Regions from separate parts of the Nocardioides exalbidus genome, predicted to be linked through region 1. Evidence: riboswitches for the same ligand, from Rfam matches in the RefSeq annotation. Region 1 holds a riboswitch; the other holds the start of a gene.
The links. Region 1 has a riboswitch for cyclic di-AMP ahead of BLV76_RS01140 (C40 family peptidase). Riboswitches for the same ligand answer to the same signal wherever they lie in the genome.

Region 1 (7,340 bases):
GCGCGTGCGCGTAGCCGTAGGTGAAGTCGGCCGCCGACGTCGGGATGCCCTCCTCGCCCGGCGCGTAGCTCACGAACGGGATCGGGTTGATGTCGGAGCGGAACGGGGTGCCGGTCAGCGCGAGCCGGCGGGTGGCCGGGTCGAAGGACTCGCGGACGCCCTCGCCCCACGACAGCGCGTCACCGGCGTGGTGGATCTCGTCGAGGATCACGAGGGTCTTGAAGCGCTCCGTGCGGATGCGCATCGCGAGCGGGTTGACCGCGACCCCGGCATAGGTCACCGCGATGCCGACGTAGTCGTCGGAGGTCTTTCCCTTGCCGGCGGAGTAGGTCGGGTCGATCGGGATGCCGGCGCGCGCGGCAGCCTCGGCCCACTGCGTCTTGAGGTGCTCGGTCGGCGCGACGACGGTGATCCGGTCGACGACGCGACGGCTCAGCAGGTCGGCCGCGACCGTCAGCGCGAAGGTCGTCTTGCCGGCTCCGGGCGTCGCGACGGCGAGGAAGTCGCGCGGCTGGCGCGAGGTGTAGGTGTCCATCGCCGCCTGCTGCCAGGCACGGAGGGAGGGCGCGGTGCCCCAGGCGGCCCGGTCGGGCCACGCGGGGGGCAGCGGCGCGTCAGGCCGCCCGGTCACGCCTCGGGACCCGAACCGGAGTCGTCGCCGTCGCCCGGCTTCATCGACTCCCAGATCTCCTTGCAGTCCGGGCACACGGGGAATTTCTCAGGGGCCCTCGAAGGGACCCAGACCTTGCCGCACAGGGCGATCACGGGGGTGCCCAGGACCATCGCCTCGGTGAGCTTGTCCTTGGGGACGTAGTGCGAGAACCGCTCGTGGTCGCCCTCGTCGGTGGGCACCGTCTGTCGCTCTTCGACCGTCTGGCTGCCAGGCGAGAATCCGATGGTGCTCATGATGGGCAAGCCTAACGCGCCCGGAGCGATGGTCAGTTCATGTCGGGGTCGACGGGCCGGTTCACGTGCCACGCGAGCATGCCCGGCTGGCGGCGCATCACGTCGCGCCAGAGCCCGGTCGTGTCGGGGCGGAACGCGTCGCCCGACTCGGCGTGGACGACGTACCAGTCACCGCGCTCGACCTCGCCGTCGAGCTGGCCCGCACCCCACCCGGCGTAGCCGGCGAAGACCCGCATCGCGGACACCGAGCCGTCGACCAGCTCGGTCGGGGTGTCGAGGTCGACCATGCCGACACGGCCGTCGACCGGTCGCCAGCCGACCGGGGCGTCCTGGGGGTTGCGCAGCCGTGCGACCGCCAGGGCTCCGTCGAGGCCGACCGGGCCTCCCCGGAAGAGCACCTCGGGTTCCGCGACCACGTCACGCCACGGCGCCAGCACGTCGGCCACGAGCACCTGCGAGGGCCGGTTGAGCACCACGCCGAGCGCACCCTCGTCGTTGACGTCGAGCAGCAGCACGACGGTGTCGGCGAAGTTCGGGTCCTGCAGGGCAGGCGTCGCCACCAGCAGCATTCCCGAGGACAGCGCCATGGCGTCCACTATGGCAGGGGGCCGGCGCGGTCGTCAGCGCGCGGTCCGTCAGGCGGCCAGGACCGCCTTGAGGCGCTGGACGAGGCTCGGCGATCCCCCGCGGTGGTCCGCGGCCGCGTCCACAGCGGCATCCCCGGCGTCGTACGACGACCGCGCGGCGGCCTCGATCTCCCGGCCCGCCCGCTGGGCAGCGACGCCCGGTGCGCTGGCGTGGCCGGCCATCAGGGCGAGCAGCTCGTGCTCCTTGGCCGTGGCGATCGCGCTCGTGCGGGCCATCTCGGGGCTGGTCGGGTGGGCCAGGTGGTGGTCGATGACCGCCCTGGTGCCGGGCATCTCCGCGGCGGCCGAGCGCCAGGCGCGGGTGACCGCCTCGGCCAGGTCGAGGGGCTGGTCGGCGAGCTCGCGCTCGATGCGGCCGGCGAGGCGGGTGTGCCAGCGCAGCTGCAGCGCGCCGAGCAGGGTGGTCTCGTCGCCGAAGGTCTCGGCGACGCCGGCCACGTCCATGGGAAGCGGCACGGTCGGCAGGGCGGGGCGACGGGTGTCGGGGTGGGCGGCCAGCCGGGTGTCGGCGGCGGCGATCACCTCGCGGAGCACGTCTCCGCGTTGGTGGTGGGACGTCCAGGTCATGACGGTCTCCTTGGTGACATACCGTGGGTACGTACTTTCAGTATGCCCGATACCGACGGCATGCCGAAGGCTCCCGCTGGTGAGCCCGCTCACCTAGGGTGAGCCGGATGGAGACAGCCCGGAACGAGACGACACGGCGATGACCAGGCGTCAGCGCTACTCCGAGTCGACCAAGCGCGCGCTGGTCGACGTCGCCGAGCAGCTCTTCACCGAGCACGGCTACACCGCCACGTCGCTCGATGCGATCGTGGCCGGCGCCGACGTCACCAAGGGCGCGCTCTACCACCACTTCAGCGGCAAGCAGGCGGTCTTCGAGGCCGCCTTCGAGCGGGTCGAGCAGCGCGCGACGTCGGGCATCGCGGAGGCCACCGCGGGGCACGACGACCCGTGGGCCAAGTCGCAGGCCGGGCTGCGCGCGTTCCTCGCGGCCGTGCAGGAGCCCGGCTACCGCCAGATCGTCATCGCGGACGGGCCCTCCGTGCTGGGCCACGAGCGCTACCGCGAGCAGGAGGAGCGGTCGACGTACGCCCTCGTCGACGAGATCGTGCGCTCGGTGCTCGGCGACGACGCGTGGGAGCTCGACGACGCGATGCTCGACACCTTCGCCCGGATCTTCTTCGGCGCGATGTCGGCCGCCGGCACGTCGGTGGCGGCGAGCGAAGACCCGGCCGCCGCGGCGGCGCGGGTCGAGGGCGCGATCGGCCTGATCATGGCCGGCCTCCAGCAGCTGCTGGAGAGCGGGGCTACTTCGCGAAGGTGACGTCGCCGTTGACGGCGGGCACCAGCTCGACCCACACGTGCCCGGCCGGGACGGTGAGCTCGCCATCCTTCGTGGACAGCTGGATCGTGCCGGTCAGGCCGTCCTTCTCCCAGGTGCCGCGCACGACCCGGCCGCCGTGGAAGAGCAGCGCGGCGCCGGTGCCCTCGAACTTGGTCTCCGGGACCGGGTAGCCGGCGGGGTCGCGGTAGCCCGCGTCGCCGACCTTGACCCGCATCACGAGCACGGAGTCGGCCGGGAACTGGTCGCCCTGCGCGGCGTAGGAGTTGGTGTTGACGTAGGTGCCGCCCTGGTACTGCCACGAGGTGGAGTGGTTGCCGAAGTCGGCGGTCAGGGACGTCGCCTTGCCCCCTTGGGGAGGTCGGCCTCGGTGCCCCACGGGAGGTAGGCCGGCGGCTCGTCCTTCGTGGTGAGGCGCTTCGAGATCTCCGACAGGTGGGCGAAGAGGTTGTAGGGCGCGGAGCGCGAGCTGTCGCGGTAGACGCCCGCCGCACCCTCGGTGATCCACGGGATCCCAGCGGCGTTGATGCGGTTGATCGTGATCTGCGCGGCGCCGCTGGTCACCACGGTCGCGCCCTCGGGCACGATGCTGATGTCGCTGGCGCGCATCGAGCGGACCGGACCGATGTCGGCCGGGACCTGGGAGTAGTAGAACGCCGCCAGGCGGGTGTAGCCGCCCTCGACGAGCTCCTCGACCACGAGGTCCGCCGAGCCCAGGCCGACCTGCGGCGCGCTGGAGGAGGTGTTGTCGACCTTCGTCACGATCACCGGGTGCTTCGGCGCCTTGCCCGTGCGCTCGAGGCCGGTCAGCGGCCAGTACGTCGGCTCCGGCGGCTCGCTCGTCGCGGACGGGCTCGGCTCGGAGGACGAGGCGTCGCTCGGCTCCTCCTCGTCCGACCCGCCGGCGCAGCCCGCGAGGAGGAGCGAGGCGGCGACGAGCGTGGCGACCACTGCTCGGGACGAGGTGAGGTGGGGGCGGTGACGCACGGGGGGCTCCGATCGAACGGGGAATGCGGGTGATCTCGTGGAAAGTGTGGTGGCGCGCCTACCCCGTTCGGGGTAGGCGCGCCACAAAAGGTAGGTCAGCGGCGCAAGGTCCCGCCGAACCACGACGACGTCCACGGCACGGCCACCTGGACCCGCTGGCCGGAGCCGGGCGCGTGGACCATCAGCGCGTGCCCGCGCACCCAGCGCAGGAAGACCGCGGCGTGGTAGACCCCGCCGGAGCCGTGGAAGAACATCAGGTCGCCGGGGCGCATGTCGCGCTTCGCGACGCGCGAGGTGTAGCCGGCCTGGGCGCCGGACGTGCGCGGCACGGGGAAGCCCGCACGGCGGTAGCTGTAGTAGACGAGGCCGGAGCAGTCGAAGGCGTTCGGGCCGGCTGCCCCGTAGGAATAGGCGTCGCCGCGCTGGCGCATCGCGGTGCCGAGGGCGCCGAGGACGCGGGTGTCGAGCCGCTCGGCCGCCCGGCGCTCGCGCTTCTCCTTCCGGTCCTTCGCGGACTGGTGGTGCTTGTCCTTCGCGACGACGAGCGGGCTCGCGTCGGTGCCCGTGGGGGCAGCAGTGGCCGGGAGGGCCACCATCGTCGATGCAGTGAGGCCGAGTCCGGCGAGCGCGAGCGCACCGGCTCGGGCCGTACGAGAGATCGCAGGCATGAGTGTCGTTCCTTCCCACGCCTGTGAGGTGAGCTGTCGGGCTAGGGCTGGAAAGTGCCCTGCCACCGGCGGTGGCTTCGCCCCGAGCCGACGCGTGTCGGCGTGGAACCTGTGGGTCCCCCACTCCTGCCCTCGACGTGTTCTCGGGGGACGCCCCGGCCGGGCAGGACTCGGCGTTGTCCGGGGCGGTTCGGCCACGAAGGCCGCGAAACAACGTGACAGACCGTCCCGACGGCCGCAAACCGACCACGGCCCGGCGCCGCCTCGCTGGCGGCACCGGGCCGTGACGTACCTCACTCAAAGTCGAGTGGTCCACTCGACTTCACGCTCAGCCGAGCTTGCGTCCTCCGTCGACGTAGAGCGTCTGTCCTGTGATGAAGGACGCATCGTCGCTGCAGAGGAACGCGGCCGCGGCGGCGATGTCCTCGGGCTGGCCGACGCGTCGTACGGGCGTGGCCTCGGCGTTGAGGCGCTGCAGCTCCTCGGGCTCCATCTTGAGGCGGCGAGCGGTCGCGTCGGTCATCTCGGTGACGATGAAGCCGGGCGCGATGGCGTTGGCGGTGATGCCGTAGGGGCCGAGCTCGATGCCCAGCGTGCGGGTCAGCCCCTGGATGCCCATCTTGGCGGCCGAGTAGTTGGCCTGGCCGCGGTTGCCGAGCGCCGAGACGCTCGAGAGGTTGAGGATCTTGCCGTACTTCTGCTCCACGAATCGCGACTGGGCGGACTTGGTCATGTTGAAGACGCCCTTGAGGTGGACGCCCATGACGAGGTCCCAGTCGTCCTCGGTCATCTTGAACAGCAGGTTGTCGCGGGTGATGCCGGCGTTGTTGACGAGGACGTGGATGCCGCCGAGCTCGTCGACCACGCGCTGGACAGCCGTCTCCGCCGCTGCGGAGTCGACGACGTCGCAGCCGATGCCGACGGCGCGCGCTCCCTCGGTCAGCTCCAGCCGGCCGGCAGCGTCCTGGGCGGCGGCCTCGTCGAGGTCGAGGATCGCGATCGAGGCGCCCTCGCTCGCGAAGCGCTGGGCGATGCCGAACCCGATGCCCCGGGCGGCTCCGGTGACGACGGCGACGCGGTGGTCGAAACGACCCATCTCGATGACTCCTGACGCGTGGATGACAGTGCGACTGTCACCCTAGACCGGCGGGTCCACCACCCCTCCCGAGGACGTCTCCGCACCCGTCCGTGCGCGGACATGGCTACGGTGTGCAGGTGCGTCGAGGGGAATTCAGGGCCGCTGGGGTCGTGGCGGCGGCGATGGCCCTCGCCGCGGTGCTGGTGGCGTGGGAGCACCACCTGCCCATCCGTGACCCCGACGGGGCCAACCTGCCGACGTGGTTCCGCCTCCCGGTGATCGTGGGCTCCGCGATCGTCCTGGACATCCTCGCCCGGTGGGCGCTGCTGGCGTGGCGCTCCGGATCCCCGGGGTCGACCACCCTGCGGGTCGTGGCCGTCGAGCGGTGGAACCGCGACCAGATCCGCTTCACGCTGAGCGGACTGGTGACCTGGTACGTCGCCTACGTGGCGTTCCGCAACCTCAAGAGCTACGTCCCCTTCGTCACCGACCGCCTCGCCGACCCGGAGCTGGCCAGGATCGACCGGCTGCTGTGGCTCGGCCACGACCCGGCCGTCGTCCTCCACGACGTGCTCGGCACGACCTGGGCCAACTGGGTCGTGGCCGCGGTCTACCTGATCTGGATCGGGCTCGTGCCCGCCAGCCTGGCCGTCGCGCTCGTCTGGACGCGCCGGTCCGTCTACGGCGCCTGGTACGTCACCGCGATCTCGGTGGACTGGTGCCTGGGCGCGATCCTCTACTACGCGGTCCCCTCGTTGGGGCCGACGTACTCCTCCCCCGAGTGGTTCGCCTCCCTCGCACGGACGCCCAACACCGCCGTGCGCGACACGCTCCTCTCCGACCGCATCGAGGTCCTCGCCGGACCGTGGGACACGCACACGGTCCAGACGATCGCCGCGTTCGCCTCGCTCCACGTCGCGGTGATGGTCACCCTCTGCCTGGTGGCGGAGGCCATGCGCCTCCCCGTGGTCTTGCGTGCCGTGGCCTGGGTCTTCCTCGGGCTGACGATGGTGGCCACGGTCTACCTCGGCTGGCACTTCTTCGTCGACGTCCTGGCGGGCGTCGTCGTCGGCGCCGCTGCCTTCGTGATCGCCGCGGTGGCGACCGGCAACCCGCTCCGACGGCGTGCCGAGCCCTGGACGTTCCGCGCGGCACTCGACGAGTCCGCCCGCGTCGAGGTCCGTCCGCTCGACACCCAGGTCGACTGACCTCCGCCGCTAGGCGTCCAGCGCCGCGCGCAGCCGCTCGGCGTGGTCCTCGGCCTCCCCGTCGGCGTACTTCGTGCGGGGCCAGAAGAAGCCGCGCAGGCCGTCGCCCTTCGTCCGGGGCACGACGTGCAGGTGCAGGTGCGGGACCGACTGGCTCACCGTGTTGTTGATCGCCACGAACGACCCCTGCGCGCCGAGCCCCTCCATCACCGCGGTCGCCAGCCGCTGGGAGGCCCTGACGAACCCGGCCCCGAGCTCCTCGGGCAGCTCGGGCAGGGTCTCGACGTGCACGCGCGGCACCAGCAGGACGTGCCCCTTGAACACCGGGCGGGTGTCGAGGAACGCCATGAAGTCGTCGGTCTCGAGCACGACGTGACCGGGGAGGTCACCGGCGACGATCCGGCAGAACACGCAGTCGGCCACCGGACCAGTGTGCCCGCCACGGCCTGTCACGACCCGCGCCGGTCCGGTTGACGGGCCGGTTGCCGGGCCGGTTGCCGG
Region 2 (7,340 bases), 4.2 Mb from region 1:
GTAGCGCCTCCCCGAGAGCGCCCGGAGCGCCAGCACGACCAGCAGCAGGGTCATCGCCTCGGTGTAGGCGACCTGGAACACCGGGCTGGTAGGGAAGAAGGAGATCGCGAGCACCATCCGGGTGGCGGCGTGGTCGTCCATGCGCGAGCGCACGGTGCCGTAGAGCACGACCAGGGCGACCGCGAAGCAGGAGAGGCTGACCACGGACGCCGCCATCGGGAAGTCCAGGCCGAGCCGCATCACGGTCCGGACCACGGTCGGGTAGCCGCCGGAGAAGGCCCACTCGTTGGGGACGATCACGCCGCCGACCCGGGGGATCGAGTCGGGGTAGCCGTGCTCGGCGATGCTCCGGAACCACTGGCCGTCCCAGTTGGAGACGACTCCGAGGTATCCGGGCGAGGCCGGGGTCGCCACGGCCACCTTGTAGAAGTCGGCGTCCACCACGGGCGTCGCCTCGAGGGCGATCTGCCGGCTGGCCCCGATGGCGAGCATGACGCCGGAGACGAGCCGGCTGACGGCGAAGACGGCCAGCGGGACGATGAACCACCAGCGATCCATCAGGCGGGCCGGCATCACGATCGCTCTCTCGGGTCGGGCCCGGGGGTCTCGGGTCGCAGCGATCCTAGGGTGTGGAGCGGTCGGGCGGAGCCGATTCAGCGCACCGGGCGGTGGGCCGGACCGGGCGGCAGCCGCTGCTCGTCGAACGGCACCAGCGACAGCCGCGACTGGTTCACGGCGTCGTAGAGCGCGAGGTGCCGCGCCGCCCCGCCGAGCGGGCAGACCCACTCGCCGTCGACGTCGACCAGCCGGATGCCGGGCGACTCCAGCCACCGGAGGATCTTCTCCGACTCCTCGGCCGTCGCCGCCGGGACCGGACCGGGCGCGTCGCTGACGGTCTCGGCGCTCGCGGTCAGCTCGCGGACGTACTGGTGGGCGTCGGCGCCCGCGGGGATGCGGCCGGCGGCCGCCAGCCGGCCGTGGCGCACCACGTGCACCGACCACCGGCCGTCGTCCTCGCGCCGCGCGGCGACGATCTCCGGGCACCGCGTCAGCGCGGAGAGGCGCTGCGTGCGGGCCGCAGCCCGGACGAAGGTGGCCAGCCGGTCGCGGTGGACGCCGGCCTCCTCGAACCGCTCCCGGTCCGCGAGGGCCGTCATGCGCTGGTTGATTACCTCCACGACCTCCTCGGGGCTGCGCAGCAGCGTGTCGCGCAGCTGGCGTACGACGGCGGCGTAGGCCGGCTCGTCGACCGAGCCGTCGCAGGGCGAGAGGCACTTGCCCATCTCGGCCAGCACGCAGGCCGAGCCCGACGGAGTCCGCGGCAGGCGACCGCTGCACTGGCGGACGGGGAAGGTGTCGTGGAGCGCGGCGAGGCACTTCTCGGCCGTCTTCCTCGACGAGAAGGGACCGAGGTAGTCGGCGTCGTCGTCGAGGACCTTGCGCACGAGCGAGAGCCGCGGCCAGGCCTCGCGGGTCAGCTTGACGAAGTGCACCTTCTCCGGGAAGCGCGAGCGCCGGTTGTAGCGCGGCTTGTGCTCGGCGATGAGGCGCAGCTCGCGGACCTCGGCCTCGAGCGGGGTGGCGCACTCGATGCCGGTGACCGAGGTCGCGATGCCGACCATCTCGCCCATCCGCGTGCGGGTCTCGGAGGCGGTGAAGTAGGTGCGGACGCGGGTGCGGAGGTCGCGGGACGTGCCGACGTAGAGCACCCGCGAGCGGTCGTCGCGGAAGAGGTAGACCCCCGGCGCGTGGGGGAGGCCCTCGGCCAGGTGCCGCTTGCGGCGCTGGGCCGTGCTCACGCGCGACGAGAACGTCTGGAGCTCCTCGAGCGTGTGGACGCCGAGCCCCCCGAGGCGCTCCATCAGGCCGTGGAGCACGTCGACCGTCGCCCGGGCGTCGTCGAGGGCGCGGTGGTTGGGCGTCGTGGAGGCGTTGAACACGCGGGCGAGCGAGGAGAGCTTGCAGTTGGGCGCGTCGTCGCGGGTGATCACCCGGCGGGCGAGCTTGGCCGTGTCGAGGACCTCGTGCCGGGGCCACGGCCGGCCCTGCTGGCGTGCGAAGTGCTGCAGGAAGCCGATGTCGAAGGGCGCGTTGTGGGCGACCAGCACGCAGCCCGCGGCGAACTCCAGGAAGGCCGGCAGCGCCGACTCGATCGAGGGTGCGTCGCGCACCATCGAGTTGGTGATGCCGGTGAGCACCGCGATGAACGCCGGGATCTCGCTGTGCGGGTTGACCAGGGTCTGGAACTCGCCGAGGCGCTCGCCGCCCCGCACCTTGACCGCGCCGATCTCGGTGATCATCGAGCCGCCCTCCGCGGAGCCGCCGGTGGTCTCGAGGTCGACCACGCAGAAGGTGATGTCGCGCAGGGGCCGCCCGAGCTCGTCGAAGCTGCGCTGCGACTCCCAGCGGGGGGTGTCCTGCGTCGCGCGGTGGGCGGTGGTGCTCATGTCGGCGACGCTAGACGTGGGTTCCGACATCGCCGCGGCGACGCGCGGACTACGCTTGCCGCGCCGATCACCGGTCGGCACACGACCACTCCACCCCCCCAGATCTCGCACCCCGAGGGAGCCTCCCGTGACCGACCAGCCCACCGACCTCCGTACGCCCGCCGAGGGTGAGAGGTGGCGCTGCGGGGGATGCGGCAACCTGACCCGGTTCGACGTCACCCGCAGCAGGCGCGCCACGGAGTACTGGCACTTCGACCTCTCCGGCGACCACCGGGTCGAGGAGGAGACCGTCCACGGCGAGTCCGTGGAGGCCGTGTCGTGCCGCTGGTGCGGCCGCTCCGACGCGATCGAGGTCGTCGACCGCGCCGCCGCCGACACGGGCACCGACCCCGCGGCCGACGCGGCAGCCGACTCGGCAGCCGGCTGACGGACCACCCGTGACCGAGCCGGACGGCCTTCCCGAGCGACTCCGCCTGCGGGTGGTCGCGCTCGTGTCGGCGGTGCTGCCGTCGGTCACCCCTGTCCCGCCGGCCCTGCGCAAGGTGGCGGCGTTCGCGCCCGCCCGGCGCGCCCGCCTCGGGGGTGGCGCGATCTGGGAGGCGCTGGCCGACGACGACTTCCGCCACCGCGCCGCCGTGCAGGTCTCGGCCCTGCCCGCGGGCGACGACCCGCTCGAGGGCGCAGCCCGGGCGTGGCTCGCGCGCGAGGACGGCTGGGAGGCCGCGGTCGCCGGGGTCGCGGAGGACCTCGACCGCGACGCGGCGCGCGACGACCAGCACCAGGCAGAGGTCGCCCGGCTGACGGCCCAGGTCGCGAGCCTGCAGGCCGACGTCGCGGCGCTCCGCTCCGGGCACCGCGAGGAGCTCGACCGGGCCCGCGCGGACCACAAGGTGCTGCGCCAGCGACTCGGCGAGGCACGTGGGGTCCTGCGCGCCGCGGAGGAGGCACGCGACGAGGCGTACGCCGTGCGCGACGAGGCGGTGGCCGCCGCGGAGGCGACGACCAGGGCGGCGGAGGCCGACGTGCGACGGCTCCGGGCCCAGCTCGACGAGGCGGAGTCCGGCCTGGCCGCGCAGCGCCGCGACACCCGCTCGGAGCGCGACGCGGCCACCATCCGGGCCCGGCTCCTGCTCGACGCGGTCGTCGAGTCCGCCACCGGGCTGCGCCGAGAGCTCGGCCTGGCCGCGGTCGACGGCAGCCCGGCCGATGCGGTGGAGGCCCAGCTCGCCGGCATCGAGGCCGCGCCGTCCACGAGCGCGCCTGCGAGCCCCGGGCTGCTCGACCAGGTGCTGGCGATGCCCCGGGCCCGGCTGGTCGTCGACGGCTACAACGTGACCAAGTCGGCCTGGCCCAGCGCCACCCTCGAGGCCCAGCGCAGCCGACTCGTCGCGGCGCTCGGGCCGCTCGTGGCCCGGTCGGGGGCGGAGACGACGGTGGTCTTCGACGCCGCCGAGTCCACCACCCGCACCGCCATGCCCGCGCCGCGCGGCGTGCGCGTCGTGTTCAGCCCCGCCGGGGTGATCGCCGACGACGTGATCCGCCAGCTGGTCGCCGCGGAGCCCCGCGGCCGCGTCGTCGTGGTCGTGACCGACGACCAGGCACTGGCCAGGGACCTGGTCCGCGACGGTGCCCGGGTGGTCCCGTCGGCCGCCCTCATCGGCCTCGTCGGATGAGGCTTCCCTCGCGCGTCGCCCTGCTCGAGTGGCGCTGGACCGGCCTCGCCCTCGTCGTGATGCTCGCGCTCCTCGGTCTCGCGGTCCGCGTGGGCGGCGACTGGGACTGGCTGGTCGCGATGGGGGACCACGTGCGGGCCACCGGCTCCGTCCCGGACTTCGTCCCCTTCGCCGCTGCCGACACCTCCGGCTGGCACAACCTCCCGGTGCTCTCGGAGGTCCTGGCCTCCCTGCTGCACGCAGTGGGACCACGCGTGCCGGTCATCGCCCACCTCGCAGCGGTGGCGGTCTCGCTGGTCCTGCTCGCGGCGACCGCCCGGTCGCGCGGCGCCTCGGACGTCGCCGCGGCCGGTGCCCTGGTCGTGGTGGTCGTCGCCGACCTCGCCTCGCTGGTCCTCCTCCGCGCGCAGACGTACTCGCTCGTCCCCTTCGCCCTCCTGCTCGCGCTCGTCGTGCGGCAGCACCGCTCGCCCGACCGCGGCATCTGGTGGGCCGTCCCCCTGGTGGCCGTCTGGGGCAACCTGCACGGGGGAGCGTTGCTCGGCACGTGCGTGCTCGGCGCGTACCTCGTGGCCGGCCGGCTGCGCGTGCGGCCCGTCGAGACCGTGCTGGTGGGCACGGCGAGCCTGCTCGCGCTGTGCGCCAACCCGCAGCTGTGGCGCACGCCGTCCTACTACCTGGCCGTCTTCGACAACGCCGCCGCCGAGCGGTCCGAGGGACTGTGGGCCCGCCCGACCCTCGCCGACCCGCTCGACGTGGTGATGCTGGCGGGCATCGCGGTGCTGCTGGTCGCCTTCCTGCGACGCCGCCGGCCCCTGTGGGAGTACGTCGCCGTGGCCGGGCTGTGCGCGTCGACCGCGAGCGCGAGCCGCCACGGGGTGTGGCTGGCCTTCCTGCTCATGGTGGTCGCGACCGCGCAGCCGGCACCCGGAACCGCTCCGGCGCCCGCGCGAGCTGCCGGGGTGGCGGGGGTGGTGGCCGGACTGGCCCTCGTCGTCGCGGTGCCGATCACGGTGGCCCGCGGCGACGACGTCCTCGGTGCGCGGCCGGGCACAGTGGCCGCCGTCGCCCGCGTCGCCGACTCCACGCCGGGCGGCGTGGTCCTCGCGCCCGCGCCGCTGTCGGAGTCGCTCGCCGTCGGCGGGGTGCGGCTGTGGGCCGGCAACCCGCTGGACGCCTTCTCCCAGGCCGACCAGACCAGCCTCCTCGACTTCTACTACGGCCGCGCGGGCGCGCAGGCGGCCGTCGAGGCGTCGGACGTCGTCGTGGTGATGGAGGGCTCGGCGCAGGAGTCGGTCGTCGCCGACGACACGGCGTTCACCGCGCGCGACTGCGGCGCTCCGTGGCTCTGCTACGTCCGCGGCTGAGGGGCCGCGCACCCCGGGTCCGGGGCCGTTGTCGGTGGGTCCTGTCACCGTTCGGGACATGACGACACGGATCGACTGCGACACCTGCGTGGTGCGCGGCCTGCACTGCCACGACTGCGTGGTGACGGTGCTCCTCGGACCGCCACCGGAGCTCATGATCGACGACGACGAGATGGCGGCGCTCGACGCGCTGGCCTCGGGAGGGCTGGTCCCGCCGCTGAGGCTGGTCGAGCCCGTCGCGGGCCCGGTGATCGAGTCGGCGTGACCGCGGACGGACGTCTTGCCGAGATCTTGCCGATAACAAAGTCCCACGAGTTGTCGCGAAGATTGGCGGGGCTTCGACGGGCCGTCTAGTCTGTGGGCTGGCTTCCGTGGAAGTGGGTCACCCGGCCCGCGCGGAGGTCGCGCCGAGTCGTGGCCCACAACCCCCGCACCACTGTGGTCCACGAGCCGGGGAACCACACTTCCCCCTGGGGTGAATCCCCTGCGAGGCGCATCGCGCGAGCGGTGCGTGGAGCAGGGGTAGGACACGTCGTGCCGAACCCGTCAGCTCACCTGGTAGGCGTACGACACCTGAGGGAGAACCCCCGCTCCGTGGCTCACACCCGCAAGCGAGCTGGTGCGACCGTGCTCGGTCTCACCGCCATCGCTGCCATCGCCTTCGTGCCCGCGACTCCTGCGCAGGCCGACCCCAGCATCAAGGACGTCAAGGTCCGCGTCGACACCCTCTACCACGAGGCCGAGGCCGCGCAGGAGCGGTTGCACGACGCGAAGCTCGACCTCGCCGACCTCCGCAGCGACCTGTCCGGCCTCGAGGCCGACCAGAGCCGTCAGGACGAGCGCCTCGACGCGGTCCGTGACCAGGTCTCCGACGCCGTCGTGCGCCAGCTCGAGGGCGAGGGCATCTCGACCGTCGGCCAGATCGTGGTCTCGGAGGACCCCGGGGCCTTCCTCGACTCGCTGTCGACGATGTCGTCCTTCAACGACCTCCAGTCCTCCCTCCTCACCAGCTACGACACCGAGCTCGACGCGCTCGAGATCCGTCGCGAGGCCACCGACGCCCGCGAGAAGGAGATCGCCGAGCTCACCGACGAGCTGAGCACCGAGAAGCAGACGGTCGACGACAAGCTCGCCGAGGCCAAGGACCTGCTCGCCGACCTCGAGGCCGAGGAGCGCGAGCGCGTCCTGGCCTCCCGCGGCAGCAACGTCCGCATGCCCAGCGACGTCCCGGCCTCCGGCCGCGCGGCGGCTGCGATCGCCTACGCCATGGCGCAGGTTGGCGACGCCTACGTCTACGGCGCTGCCGGCGAGAACGCCTTCGACTGCAGCGGCCTGACCATGCGCGCCTGGGCCCAGGCCGGCGTGTCCCTGCCGCACTCCTCGAGCGCCCAGTACGGCTCCGGCCCGCACGTGGCCGCGAGCGACCTGCAGCCGGGCGACCTGGTGTTCTACTACAGCCCGATCAGCCACGTCGGCATGTACATCGGCAACGGCATGATCGTCCACGCCGCCAACCCCGGCACCGGCGTCACCGTCTCGGGCCTCTACTCGATGCCCTACGTCGGCGCGGTCCGTCCTGGCTGATGACCAGCAGTCCTCGAAGGCCGGCCGTCCACTCCTGTGGGCGGCCGGCCTTTCGCTGTGCCTGGTCGTGGCGCTCGGCGTCGCCCTCTTGGGACGGGGAGGACGCCACGAGGCCGACACCGGCCCCGTGGACGCACCCCGGGCGAGTCCCGCGGCAGCCGCCACCGCGCTCGCGTCGTTCGTCACCGCCGTCGAGGAGCGCGACGGCGCCGCGCTGACCGCGCTGGCACCCCCGGACGACGCGTCGGCCACGGCCGACCTCGCCGGGA

Region 2: it holds a riboswitch for cyclic di-AMP, as region 1 does, so the genes downstream of both, BLV76_RS20940 (C40 family peptidase) here and BLV76_RS01140 (C40 family peptidase) in region 1, are expected to answer to the same signal.

The regions. Positions count from the first base shown of each region.
Region 1 is NZ_FNRT01000002.1:141,212-148,551, forward strand. It holds gene BLV76_RS01105 (DEAD/DEAH box helicase) at 1-631, opposite strand, end outside; gene BLV76_RS01110 (DUF3039 domain-containing protein) at 628-906, opposite strand; gene BLV76_RS01115 (YqgE/AlgH family protein) at 939-1,493, opposite strand; gene BLV76_RS01120 (hypothetical protein) at 1,542-2,120, opposite strand; gene BLV76_RS01125 (TetR/AcrR family transcriptional regulator) at 2,260-2,880, shown strand; gene BLV76_RS01130 (DUF3048 C-terminal domain-containing protein) at 2,864-3,277, opposite strand; gene BLV76_RS01135 (DUF3048 N-terminal domain-containing protein) at 3,229-3,885, opposite strand; gene BLV76_RS01140 (C40 family peptidase) at 3,981-4,553, opposite strand; cyclic di-AMP (ydaO/yuaA leader) riboswitch at 4,557-4,701, opposite strand; gene BLV76_RS01145 (SDR family NAD(P)-dependent oxidoreductase) at 4,882-5,649, opposite strand; gene BLV76_RS01150 (phosphatase PAP2 family protein) at 5,769-6,839, shown strand; gene BLV76_RS01155 (HIT family protein) at 6,849-7,262, opposite strand; gene uvrA (excinuclease ABC subunit UvrA) at 7,289-7,340, opposite strand, start outside.
Region 2 is NZ_FNRT01000002.1:4,308,962-4,316,301, reverse strand. It holds gene BLV76_RS20970 (hypothetical protein) at 1-573, opposite strand, end outside; gene BLV76_RS20965 (DEDD exonuclease domain-containing protein) at 654-2,447, opposite strand; gene BLV76_RS20960 (hypothetical protein) at 2,575-2,874, shown strand; gene BLV76_RS20955 (NYN domain-containing protein) at 2,885-4,120, shown strand; gene BLV76_RS20950 (hypothetical protein) at 4,117-5,487, shown strand; gene BLV76_RS20945 (hypothetical protein) at 5,546-5,752, shown strand; cyclic di-AMP (ydaO/yuaA leader) riboswitch at 5,909-6,067, shown strand; gene BLV76_RS20940 (C40 family peptidase) at 6,082-7,071, shown strand; gene BLV76_RS20935 (hypothetical protein) at 7,199-7,340, shown strand, end outside.